Regions from separate parts of the Kitasatospora sp. NA04385 genome, predicted to be linked through region 1. Evidence: riboswitches for the same ligand, from Rfam matches in the RefSeq annotation. Region 1 holds a riboswitch; the other holds the start of a gene.
The links. Region 1 has a riboswitch for cyclic di-AMP ahead of HUT16_RS39150 (transglycosylase family protein). Riboswitches for the same ligand answer to the same signal wherever they lie in the genome.

Region 1 (4,804 bases):
CGGGTACACCGGCACCACGCAGGCGCCGGCCGCCCAGGCGGCGAAGTCCAGCAGCGTCCACTCGTACCTGGTCCGCGACATCAGCACGATGCGGGCGCCGGGGCGGACCCCGGCCGCGACCAGGCCGCGGGCCAGCCCCGCGACCTGCTCGGCGAACTGCCGGGCCGTCACGTCCAGCCACCCGCCGTCCGGCTGACGGCGGGTCACCACCACGGCGTCCGGGTCGGCCAGCGCGTTGCGGAACGGTAGCTCCGCGAGACTGCCCTCCGCGGGCGGCGGTACCAGGTACGGCGCCCGGGCCTCGACGACCTGCCCGGCGGCGCGGCGGACCTCGACGGGTGGGCGGTCGGTGCGGGCGGCACGGGTGAGGGGGTGTGCCATCAGCGAACTCCCTTGAGTGGGGTGGGGGTTCGCCCAGGGTAGGTACTCGCCGGTAAACTTACTAGACGGTAAGTTACTTGACAGTCGCGTAAGTTGCGGGCGAGGGGAGGCCGGGGTCCGGCCGGCGGATCGTCAGCCCTCTTCGGCCACCGGGGGGTTGGGGAGGAAGCGGTCGCCGTCGCGGGTGCCGCCGGTGCGGGCGATGGTGCGGCTGTCGGTGGCGAGGTAGTCGCGCAGGACCAGTTCCACCGCGTCCTGGGGGTTGGTGGTGCCCAGCCGCAGCATCGCCTCCAGGGCCAGGTCCGCGTCCAGCGTGATCGTCAGTTTCGCCATGGTGCCGCTCCCCGGTCGTCGAGCCTTCTCCGGCCGAGGATAGGCCGCTGCCCCCGGGGCCGACCAGGGTCCCCGGGGGCAGCGGTGTGCCGTTCGCCGATCAGACGCGGCCCGCGAAGTCGGGGGCCCAGTTGGCGATGGTCTCGGTGCGGACGCCGGCGCTCGGGTTCGCCGCCTCGACGTACTTGCCGTCGCCGACGTACAGGGCGACGTGGTAGACGCCCGAGTTGGAGCCGTTGCTGGACCAGAACAGCAGGTCGCCCGGCTGCAGGCTGTCCAGCGAGACGCGGGTCGAGTAGTCGGCCTGGTCGGCGGCGACGCGCGGCAGGCTGATGCCGGCCTGGCGGAACGCGGCCTGGGTCAGGCCCGAGCAGTCCCAGCCGCCGTTGCCGGTGCCGCCGTAGACGTACGCCTGGCCGACCTTGGAGAGCGCGAAGTCGATCGCCGCGGCCTTCGAACCGGTCGCCTTGGTGGCGGTGGTGGTGGTCGAGGCGGTCGAGGTGGTGGCCGTGGCGGCCTTGCTCGCGGTGGTGGTGCTCGTGGTCGACGCGGTGCCGGTCGAGGGCTTCGCGGCGGAGCGGCTGCTCTTCCAGGACGAGCCCTTGTACGAGGACGAGGACGAGGACGACGAGGACGACGACTTGGTGGCCGGCGCGGACTTCTGCGCGGTCGTGGTGCCGCCCAGCGAGAGCTGCTGACCGGGGTAGATCATGTCCGGGCCCTCGGTGAGGACCGAGCGGTTCAGGTCGTACAGCTTCTGCCAGCCGCCGTCGACGTGCTGGCTCTGCGCGATGGCGGACAGCCAGTCGCCCGCCGCGACGGTGTAGGTGCCGGCGGACTGCTCGGTGGCGGCCGGGGTGCTCTGCTGGGCCTGCGGCTGGGCCTGGGCCTGGCTCCGGGACTGCTGGGACTTGCCCTGCGACCAGGAGTGCTGCGACTGGCTCTTGCCGGTGGACTGCCCGGAGCCCTGCGAGGAGTCCTGCGCGGAGCCCTGCGCGGCGGAGGAGGAACCGTTCGAGGAGGAACCGTTCGAGCCAGAGCCGTTCGAGCCGGAGGTGTCGACCTGGGGGGCGGCGCCGCCCTTGGTCAGACCGGCCTGGATGGAGCACACCGGCCAGGCGCCGGGGCCCTGGGAGGCCAGCACCTTCTCGGCGACGGCGATCTGCTGGTCCTTGGTGGCCAGGTCGGCGCGCGAGGCGTACGCGGTGCCGCCGAACTCGGCCCAGGTGGAGGAGGTGAACTGCAGACCACCGTAGAAACCGTTGCCGGTGTTGATGGACCAGTTGCCGCTGGACTCGCACTGGGCGACCTTGTCCCAGGTGGCGACGGTCGCGGCGGAGGCGGTGCCGGTGGTCAGGCAGGGGATGGTGAGCCCGATGCCGACGACACCGGTGGTGGCGATCAGGCGGCGGGCGCGCTTGGCGCTGATGGGCAGCATGAAGAAGCGTTCCTCTCCCACGCCTGCGAGGTGAGCTGTCGGATTCGGGCTGGAGTTGCCCGGCCGCGCGCACCGCGTGGTGCGTTCGGCTTCACCCCTAGCCCCGTGCGGTCCTTCGACCGCCCGGGGCGACTTACCTGGTTCCCCCGCCCCTGCCGTGGTGCGTTGTGCATGAGCCGACCCACCCGGCGGCAGGACTCGGCGTTCCGGGTGAGCTGGGTCCGTGTGTCCACGAACGTGGGCAGGAGATTAAGCGGATTCGAGGAGGATTCGCAAATGCCTGTGATCGGCGTCATAGTGTTCGGAATTCACGATCAAGGAATATCCGGCGAACTCCCCGACCGGTGGCGCGGCCTGGTCGCGCGTCAGGCAATTGGTGATCTTGCGCCCGTTTTGATGCGTTATGCAGGGCGGTGGGGGAGTATTCGGCTTTTGTGGCCATTCGCAGACGGGCATTTGTGCCCGATCGCCGGTTTGTCCGGCCGGGCCGGGCGCCCCGGCTCCGGGCTCCGGCGGCCCGGGGAATTCACCCGCGGGTCGGCGGCCGGAAAGCTCCGGCCCACGGCTCCGGAAGGCCGAACAGATGACTGATGGTACGTCAGGATGCTTAAGCGAAACGAAAGATGCCGCTTTCCGGGTCCGTTTCTGCCTATGCTGCCCCCGACGACGCGGGGTCGCGGGCCCCGGAAGGGCGGCCGAGGTGGAACAGCAGCGCAAGGGCGACCAACCGGCGCGGCACCGGCGGCCGCTGGTCGGGCGGCGCCGGATGCTGACCTGGCTGGCGGTCGGGACGGTGACGGCGCTCGGCGGGGGAGTGGTCCTCCGGCAGTCCCTCGCGGGGGCCGACGAGCCCGCCGCCCTCCCCGGGCCGGGCGGCGGCCCGCCGCCGACCGGCCACCGGCACGGCACCGAGACCGGTGCCCCGCCGCCCGCCTCGGCGTCCCCCCGGCCGTCCGCACCGCCCCCGTCGGTCGACCAGGGCGGCCGCCGGTGGTCGGACCCCAAGGGCTGGGGCGGCACGGTGCCCGGCCCCGGCAGCGCGGTGCGGATCACCGACAAGGTGCTGCTGGACGCCGACGCCCAGGTCGGCTCGCTGCTGGTGGAGAAGACCGGCTCGCTGGTGTTCGCCGCCGACAAGTCGCTGACGCTCGCCAGCGCGGGCAACGTCGAGGTGCGCGGCACCCTGGCGCTCGCCCCCGACGGCGCGCACACCCACACGCTGCGCTTCCCGGAGGTCGACGAGCGCCGCTTCGCCGGCGGCGGGATGACCGTCGTCGACACCGACACCGGCCTGTGGGTCACCGGCCAGGGCTACCTGCGGCTGGACGGCGCCCCCCGCACCGCCTGGACGCGCGCCGCCACCGCCCTCAAGCCCGGCGACACCACCGTCAAGCTGGCCGCCGCCCCCGTCGGCTGGCAGCCCGGCGACGAACTGGCCGTCACGCCCACCGCGCCGCCCGACACCGACGGGTTCTCCACCTCGTACGACCTGGTGACCGTCAAGCGGGTCGACGGCGCCACCGTCACCCTCACCGGACCGCTGCAGAACGCCCACCCCCGGGTGGCGCTCGGCGGCGGCGCGACCTTCGGCGCCGAGGTGCTCAACCTCAGCCGCAACGTCCGGGTCGAGGGCACCGAGCAGGGCCGGGCGCACGTCCACCTCACCTCCAGCCGCCCGGCCGACGTCCGGCACGCCGCGCTGCGCTGGCTCGGGCCGCGCGGCGACGGCAAGGACAGCTGGAACGGGAAGCCCGTCACCGAAGCGGTGCTCGGCCGGTACGGGCTGCACTTCCACATGCTGCTGGACACCTCGCGCGGCACCGTGGTCGAGGGCGTGGTGGTCCGCGACACCGGCAGCCACGCCTTCGTGCCGCACGCCAGCCACGGCATCACCTTCCGCGGCTGCATCTCCCACAACACCTGGGAGGACGCGTACTGGTGGGACGGCCCGATCGACACCCGCACCCCGCAGGGCCCCTCCGACGACATCGCCTACGAGGGCTGCGTCGCCTCCCGCACCGTCTTCGAGCCCAACCCGCGCGGCTACCGGCTCACCGGGTTCAGCCTCGGCGCCGGGACGGGCTCCTCGGCCCGGGACTGCGTGGCCGTCGGCGTCCAGGGCGCCACCGGCGCGTCCGGCTACGAGTGGCCGGAGACCAGCGAGGGCGTCTGGACCTTCGAACGCTGCCTGGCGCACAACAACCTGGAGAACGGCATCTTCGTCTGGCTCAACGCCGAGCACCACCACACCGTCACCCAGTACGCGGCCTACCACAACGGCGGCTGGGGCATCGAGCACGGCGCCTACCTGAACGACTTCGACTACACCGCCTCGGTGCTGTACGGCAACGCGGCCGGCGGCATCGCCGTGCACGCGCTGGGGCGGGACCAGGGCACCGTCTTCGACGGGCTGCTGATCGACGCCGCCGGGCAGTCCGACTACGCGGTGGCCACCCTCAAGCACCAGCTGGACGGCGAGTCGGTCACCCTCAGCCGCAGCCGGCTGACCGGCTACCGCAAGGCCGGAGTGGCGTTCCGGGCCACCGGCGACGGCAAGCCCGACGACATCGCCGTCCTGGACTGCGAGTTCGGCGGCCCCGGTGGCAGCGAGCTGTGGCTCGACCCGGACGCGCCCGACCCCAAGCGGATCCT
Region 2 (4,804 bases), 3.1 Mb from region 1:
GAGTCTGTTCGTCAGAGGGGGCGGGGGTCGTTGGGGGGACGCCGGGGCGTCAGGGGGCCGGCTCCGGTGCGGGCGGCGCGGCGGCGTCGGCGGCGTCCACCGAGTCCCAGAGGGCGGCGTACCAGGGCTTGAGCGCCTTCGGGCGGCCGGCCGCGGCGTCGTCCGAGGAGGGCTTCGCGCCGGGCGCGGGCGGCGGGGAGACCGAGACGAACGGGGTCTCGCCGGGCAGCGCGTAGTGCAGTCGCTCCCGGGCCCGGGCCTTGACGTACTCCGGGTCCTGCCAGCGGGCCTTCTCCCGGCGCAGTTCGTCGACCTGCTGGCGGGCGTGCTCGGCCTTGGCCCGCTGGGCGGCGATCTCGCCGCGCTGGGCGATGTACTGCCGGGCCGGGTAGGCGAGTATCGCCACCAGTGAGCACAGCACGAGCACCAGCACGGTGGCCCGGCTGGTGAAGCGCGGTCGCGCCGCCAACCCGGGAATCCTCCACTTGGCCATCTGCTCGCCCCTCCTGCGCATGCCGGTGCCCCGGCCCCACCCTACGCGGTGGGGACCGGGGCACCGGTCACATCAAGCGGTAGTTCAGCCCTGCTGCGCTTACTTGTCCGCGGGGCGGCTGTGCCTACTTGTCCGCGGAGCGGCTGTGCTTACTTGTCCGCAGAGCGGAACCGCGGGAACGCGGAGCGGCCCGCGTACTCGGCGGCGTCGTCGAGGATCTCCTCGATGCGCAGCAGCTGGTTGTACTTGGCGACGCGCTCGGAGCGGGCCGGGGCGCCGGTCTTGATCTGGCCGCAGTTGGTGGCGACGGCGAGGTCGGCGATGGTGACGTCCTCGGTCTCGCCGGAGCGGTGCGACATCATGCAGCGGTAGCCGTTGCGCTGGGCCAGCTCGACGGCGTCCAGGGTCTCGGTCAGCGAGCCGATCTGGTTGACCTTCACCAGCAGCGCGTTGGCGGTGCCGGTCTCGATGCCCTTGCGCAGGCGCTCCGGGTTGGTGACGAACAGGTCGTCGCCGACCAGCTGGACCTTGTCGCCGATCGCGTCGGTGATGGCCTTCCAGCCGTCCCAGTCCGACTCGTCCAGCGGGTCCTCGATGGAGACCAGCGGGTAGTCGGCGACCAGCTCGGCGTAGTACGCGATCAGGTCGGCGGAGGAGAGCGCCTTGCCCTCGAACTGGTAGGCGCCGTCCTCGAAGAACTCGGAGGCGGCGACGTCCAGGGCGAGCGCGACGTCCTTGCCCGGGGTGTAGCCGGCCTTCTTGATCGCCTCGGTGATGAGGTCGAGGGCCTCGCGGTTGGAGTCCAGGTTCGGGGCGAAGCCGCCCTCGTCGCCCAGGCCGGTGGAGAGCCCGCGCTCCTTCAGCACGCCCTTGAGGGTGTGGTAGACCTCGACGCCCCAGCGGACGGCCTCGGAGAAGGACTCCGCGCCGATCGGGGCGATCATGAACTCCTGGATGTCGACGTTGGAGTCCGCGTGCGAGCCGCCGTTGAGGATGTTCATCATCGGGACGGGCAGCACGTGGGCGTTCGGGCCGCCCAGGTAGCGGAACAGCGGCAGGTCGCTGGCCTCGGAGGCGGCGTGCGCCACGGCGAGCGAGACGCCCAGGATGGCGTTGGCGCCGAGCGAGGACTTGTCCGGGGTGGCGTCCAGGTCGAGCATGGCCTGGTCGATCAGGCGCTGCTCGGTGGCGTCGTAGCCGACCAGCTCGGGGCCGATCTGCTCGATCACGGCGAGGACGGCCTTCTCGACGCCCTTGCCGAAGTAGCGGCTCTTGTCGCCGTCACGGAGCTCCAGGGCCTCGAAGGCACCGGTGGAGGCGCCCGACGGGACAGCCGCGCGACCGGTGCTGCCGTCGTCGAGACCGACCTCGACCTCGACCGTGGGGTTGCCGCGGGAGTCGAGGATCTCACGGGCTACGACGACATCAATGGACGGCACGAGGCATCTCCTAGCGGAAGCGGATGTGTGGTCGTTACGACCAGAGCCTAGCCGCACAGCGCCGCGCGGCCACGCCCGGCCGGGCCCCGTCTCACGGTGTGGCCCGGCTACTCATCGGTAGTTCACCTGTTTGACGGCCGCTCCACCGCTCCCGGCGGCGCGAACTGCCGGGCGCGCGCCGGGAGCGGACGGGGAGTCAGGGGACGCGGCCCTCGTCAGGGCGGCGGCGGGGCCTCGTCAGGCCGCCGGCCGTGCGCGTCCCGCATGCCGGAACACCGTCCGGACAGGGGTCGGAGCGGGATCAGAGCGAGAGCACCTGACCGGGCAGGATCAGGTCGGGGTCGGCGCCGATCAGCCCCTGGTTGGCCCGGTAGATCCGCTCCCAGCCGCCGGAGACGTTCTGCGCGGCGGCGATGCCGGAGAGCGTGTCGCCGTCCCGGACGGTGTAGCCGCCGGCGGCCGGGAGCTGCGGGGCGGCGTCGTTCTGCGGGGCGGCCTGGGGTTCGGCGGCGGCCTGGGGTTCGGCGGCGGCCTGGGGCTCGGCGGCGGGCTCGGCCGGCTTCTTCGACGGCGAGCCCTTCGGCTGCTGGGGCGGGCTCGGGCGCTCCTGGGAGCGCGAGGCGGTGTCCTCGGAGGTGTCGGCGGGCGCGCCGCCCTTGGTGAGTCCGGCCCGCTTGGAGCAGACCGGCCAGGCGCCGGGGCCCTGGGAGGCGAGCACCCGCTCGGCCACCGCGATCTGCTGGGAGCGGCTGGCCAGGTCGGCGCGGGCCGCGTACTGGCCGCCGCCGAAGGCGCGCCAGGTGGAGGAGGTGAACTGCAGGCCGCCGTAGAAGCTGTTCCCGGTGTTGATGCTCCAGTTGCCGCCGCTCTCGCACTGGGCCACGCGGTCCCAGGTGTCGGCTGACGCAGCTGCCGCTCCGGTGGCGGCGAGCAGGGGGAGGGCCAGGCCGACCGAGGCCACGCCGGCGGCGGCGATGACCTTCTCGGCCTTGGTACTACGGCGGTGGCGAGGGGTGTTGGCGAACAGCACGGGACATCCTCTCCGCACGCCTGCGAGGTGAGCTGTCGGGTTCGGACCGGGAGGCTGGCCCGGCCGCCGGACGGTTCGGACGCGGTTGCGCCCGCTGCTCGGCGGCTTCACCCCAAGCCGTTGGGACTACGGCGTTCACACTGGTTCCCCCGCTCCTGTCCGGTACCTGGTAGGTGGCCCGAGGACGCGGCGGACAGGACTCGGCGTGCCGCGATCGGGGCCCGCAGCTGCGGGCATGTCGGAGAGTAAGCAAAGCTGACGAGCAATCACAAGCTCATATCACCATGATCACGCCGAAATTACGGATCCCCTTTTCACGTACACGAACGATCCAGGTATGTCCGGATTCGTTCCGAGCAGGAGTGCGACGCGCGCCCCCGCCCCGGCGCGTCGTCGGCCCAGCGGTACGGCGTGTCGCGGGTGTCGAAACGGCGTCAGCGGGGCGTGAAGGAGACCGGGAGGTCGCGCAGACCGCGCATGATCAGCCCGCCCCGCCAGCGCAGCTCGGCCGGATCGGCCGCCGGCCGGAGGTCCGGAAGCCTGGTCAGTAGGCTGCCGATCGCGCTCTGCCCCTCAAGCCGGGCCAGCGGGGCGCCGATGCAGTAGTGGATGCCGTGACCGAAACCCAGGTGCGGGTTGTCCGAGCGGGCCAGGTCGAGCGTGTTCTCGGCGGAGAACCGGGCCGGGTCGCGGTCGGCCGCGGCCAGCACCACCAGCACCGGGTCGCCGACCGGGACGTCCACCCCGCCGATGGTCAGCGGCGCGGTGGCGAACCGCCAGGTCGCCAGCTCCACCGGGCCGTCGTAGCGCAGCAGTTCCTCGACGCCGGTCTCCAGCAGGGCCGTCTCGCCGCGCCCCAGCGACTGCTGGAGCAGCGCGCGCTGGTCCGGGTTGCAAAGTAGGGCATGAAGCCCATTACCAATCAAATTGATCGTGGTTTCGAACCCGGCGAAGAGCAGGATGAAGGCCATCGCCGCGGCCTCGTTCTCGCTCAGGTGCTCGCCGTGGTCGCCGGCCCGGATCAGGCCGGAGATCAGGTCGTCGCCGAGGTCGGCGCGCTTGCGGTGGATCAGGTCGGCCAGGTAGCCGCGGATCTGCTTGACCGCGCGGCCCACGCCTCCCCGCTTGCCGCCGGTGTGGCGGATCATCATGCCCGCCCAGTCGCGCAGGTCGTCCTGGTCCTCGGCGGGGACGCCGAGCAGGTCGCAGATCGCGTAGATGGGGAGCGGGAAGGCGAACTCGTGGATCAGGTCGGCCTCGCCGCGGCCGGCGAAGGAGTCGATCAGCCGGTCGGTGATCTCCCGCACCCGCGGTTCGAACTCGGCCACCCGGCGCGGGGTGAACGCCTTGGAGACCAGCCGGCGCAGCCGGGTGTGGTCGGGCGGGTCGATGTTCAGCAGGTGGGTCATCAGGTCGGCCTGCCGCTCGCCGGGGATGCCGACCCGGCCGCTGCGGTGGGCCTGCTCGCTGTGGTGCGCCGGGTTCTTGGAGAGCCGGGCGTCCGCCAGGGCCTGCCGGGCGTCCGCGTAGCGGGTGACCAGCCAGGCGTCGACCCCGCTCGGCAGGGTAGTGCGGTGCACCGGCGCGTGCTCCCGCAGCCAGGCGTACGCCGGGTAGGGGTCGGCGGCGAACTCCCAGGTGAACAGGGGCGGCTGGGGGGCGTGGGGCTGGTCTGGCATGTCTTGACCGTATCGGGAAGCGCCGTCGCGTGAGTCTGGTCACCTGGTGGGTAATCCCTGTTGCGGAGCGTCGGGGCGAGCCTACGATCCTCCGATAACCACCGTGGGCGGCGTGCGGGCCGACCACGGGTGCGCGCTCTGAAAGGGGAGCAGGCCATGCGAG

Region 2: linked by a shared signal. The riboswitch ahead of HUT16_RS39300 (transglycosylase family protein) and the one ahead of HUT16_RS39150 (transglycosylase family protein) in region 1 are both predicted to bind cyclic di-AMP.

The regions. Positions count from the first base shown of each region.
Region 1 covers NZ_CP054919.1:1,692,879-1,697,682, reverse strand. Annotated here, with positions in the region: gene HUT16_RS07315 (long-chain fatty acid--CoA ligase) at 1-381, opposite strand, end outside; gene HUT16_RS07310 (hypothetical protein) at 514-714, opposite strand; gene HUT16_RS39150 (transglycosylase family protein) at 815-2,152, opposite strand; cyclic di-AMP (ydaO/yuaA leader) riboswitch at 2,158-2,327, opposite strand; gene HUT16_RS07300 (hypothetical protein) at 2,853-4,804, shown strand, end outside.
Region 2 covers NZ_CP054919.1:4,810,830-4,815,633, reverse strand. Annotated here, with positions in the region: gene HUT16_RS21580 (septum formation initiator family protein) at 50-493, opposite strand; gene eno (phosphopyruvate hydratase) at 643-1,932, opposite strand; gene HUT16_RS39300 (transglycosylase family protein) at 2,234-2,962, opposite strand; cyclic di-AMP (ydaO/yuaA leader) riboswitch at 2,966-3,164, opposite strand; gene HUT16_RS21565 (cytochrome P450) at 3,397-4,641, opposite strand; gene HUT16_RS39295 (SDR family NAD(P)-dependent oxidoreductase) at 4,798-4,804, shown strand, end outside.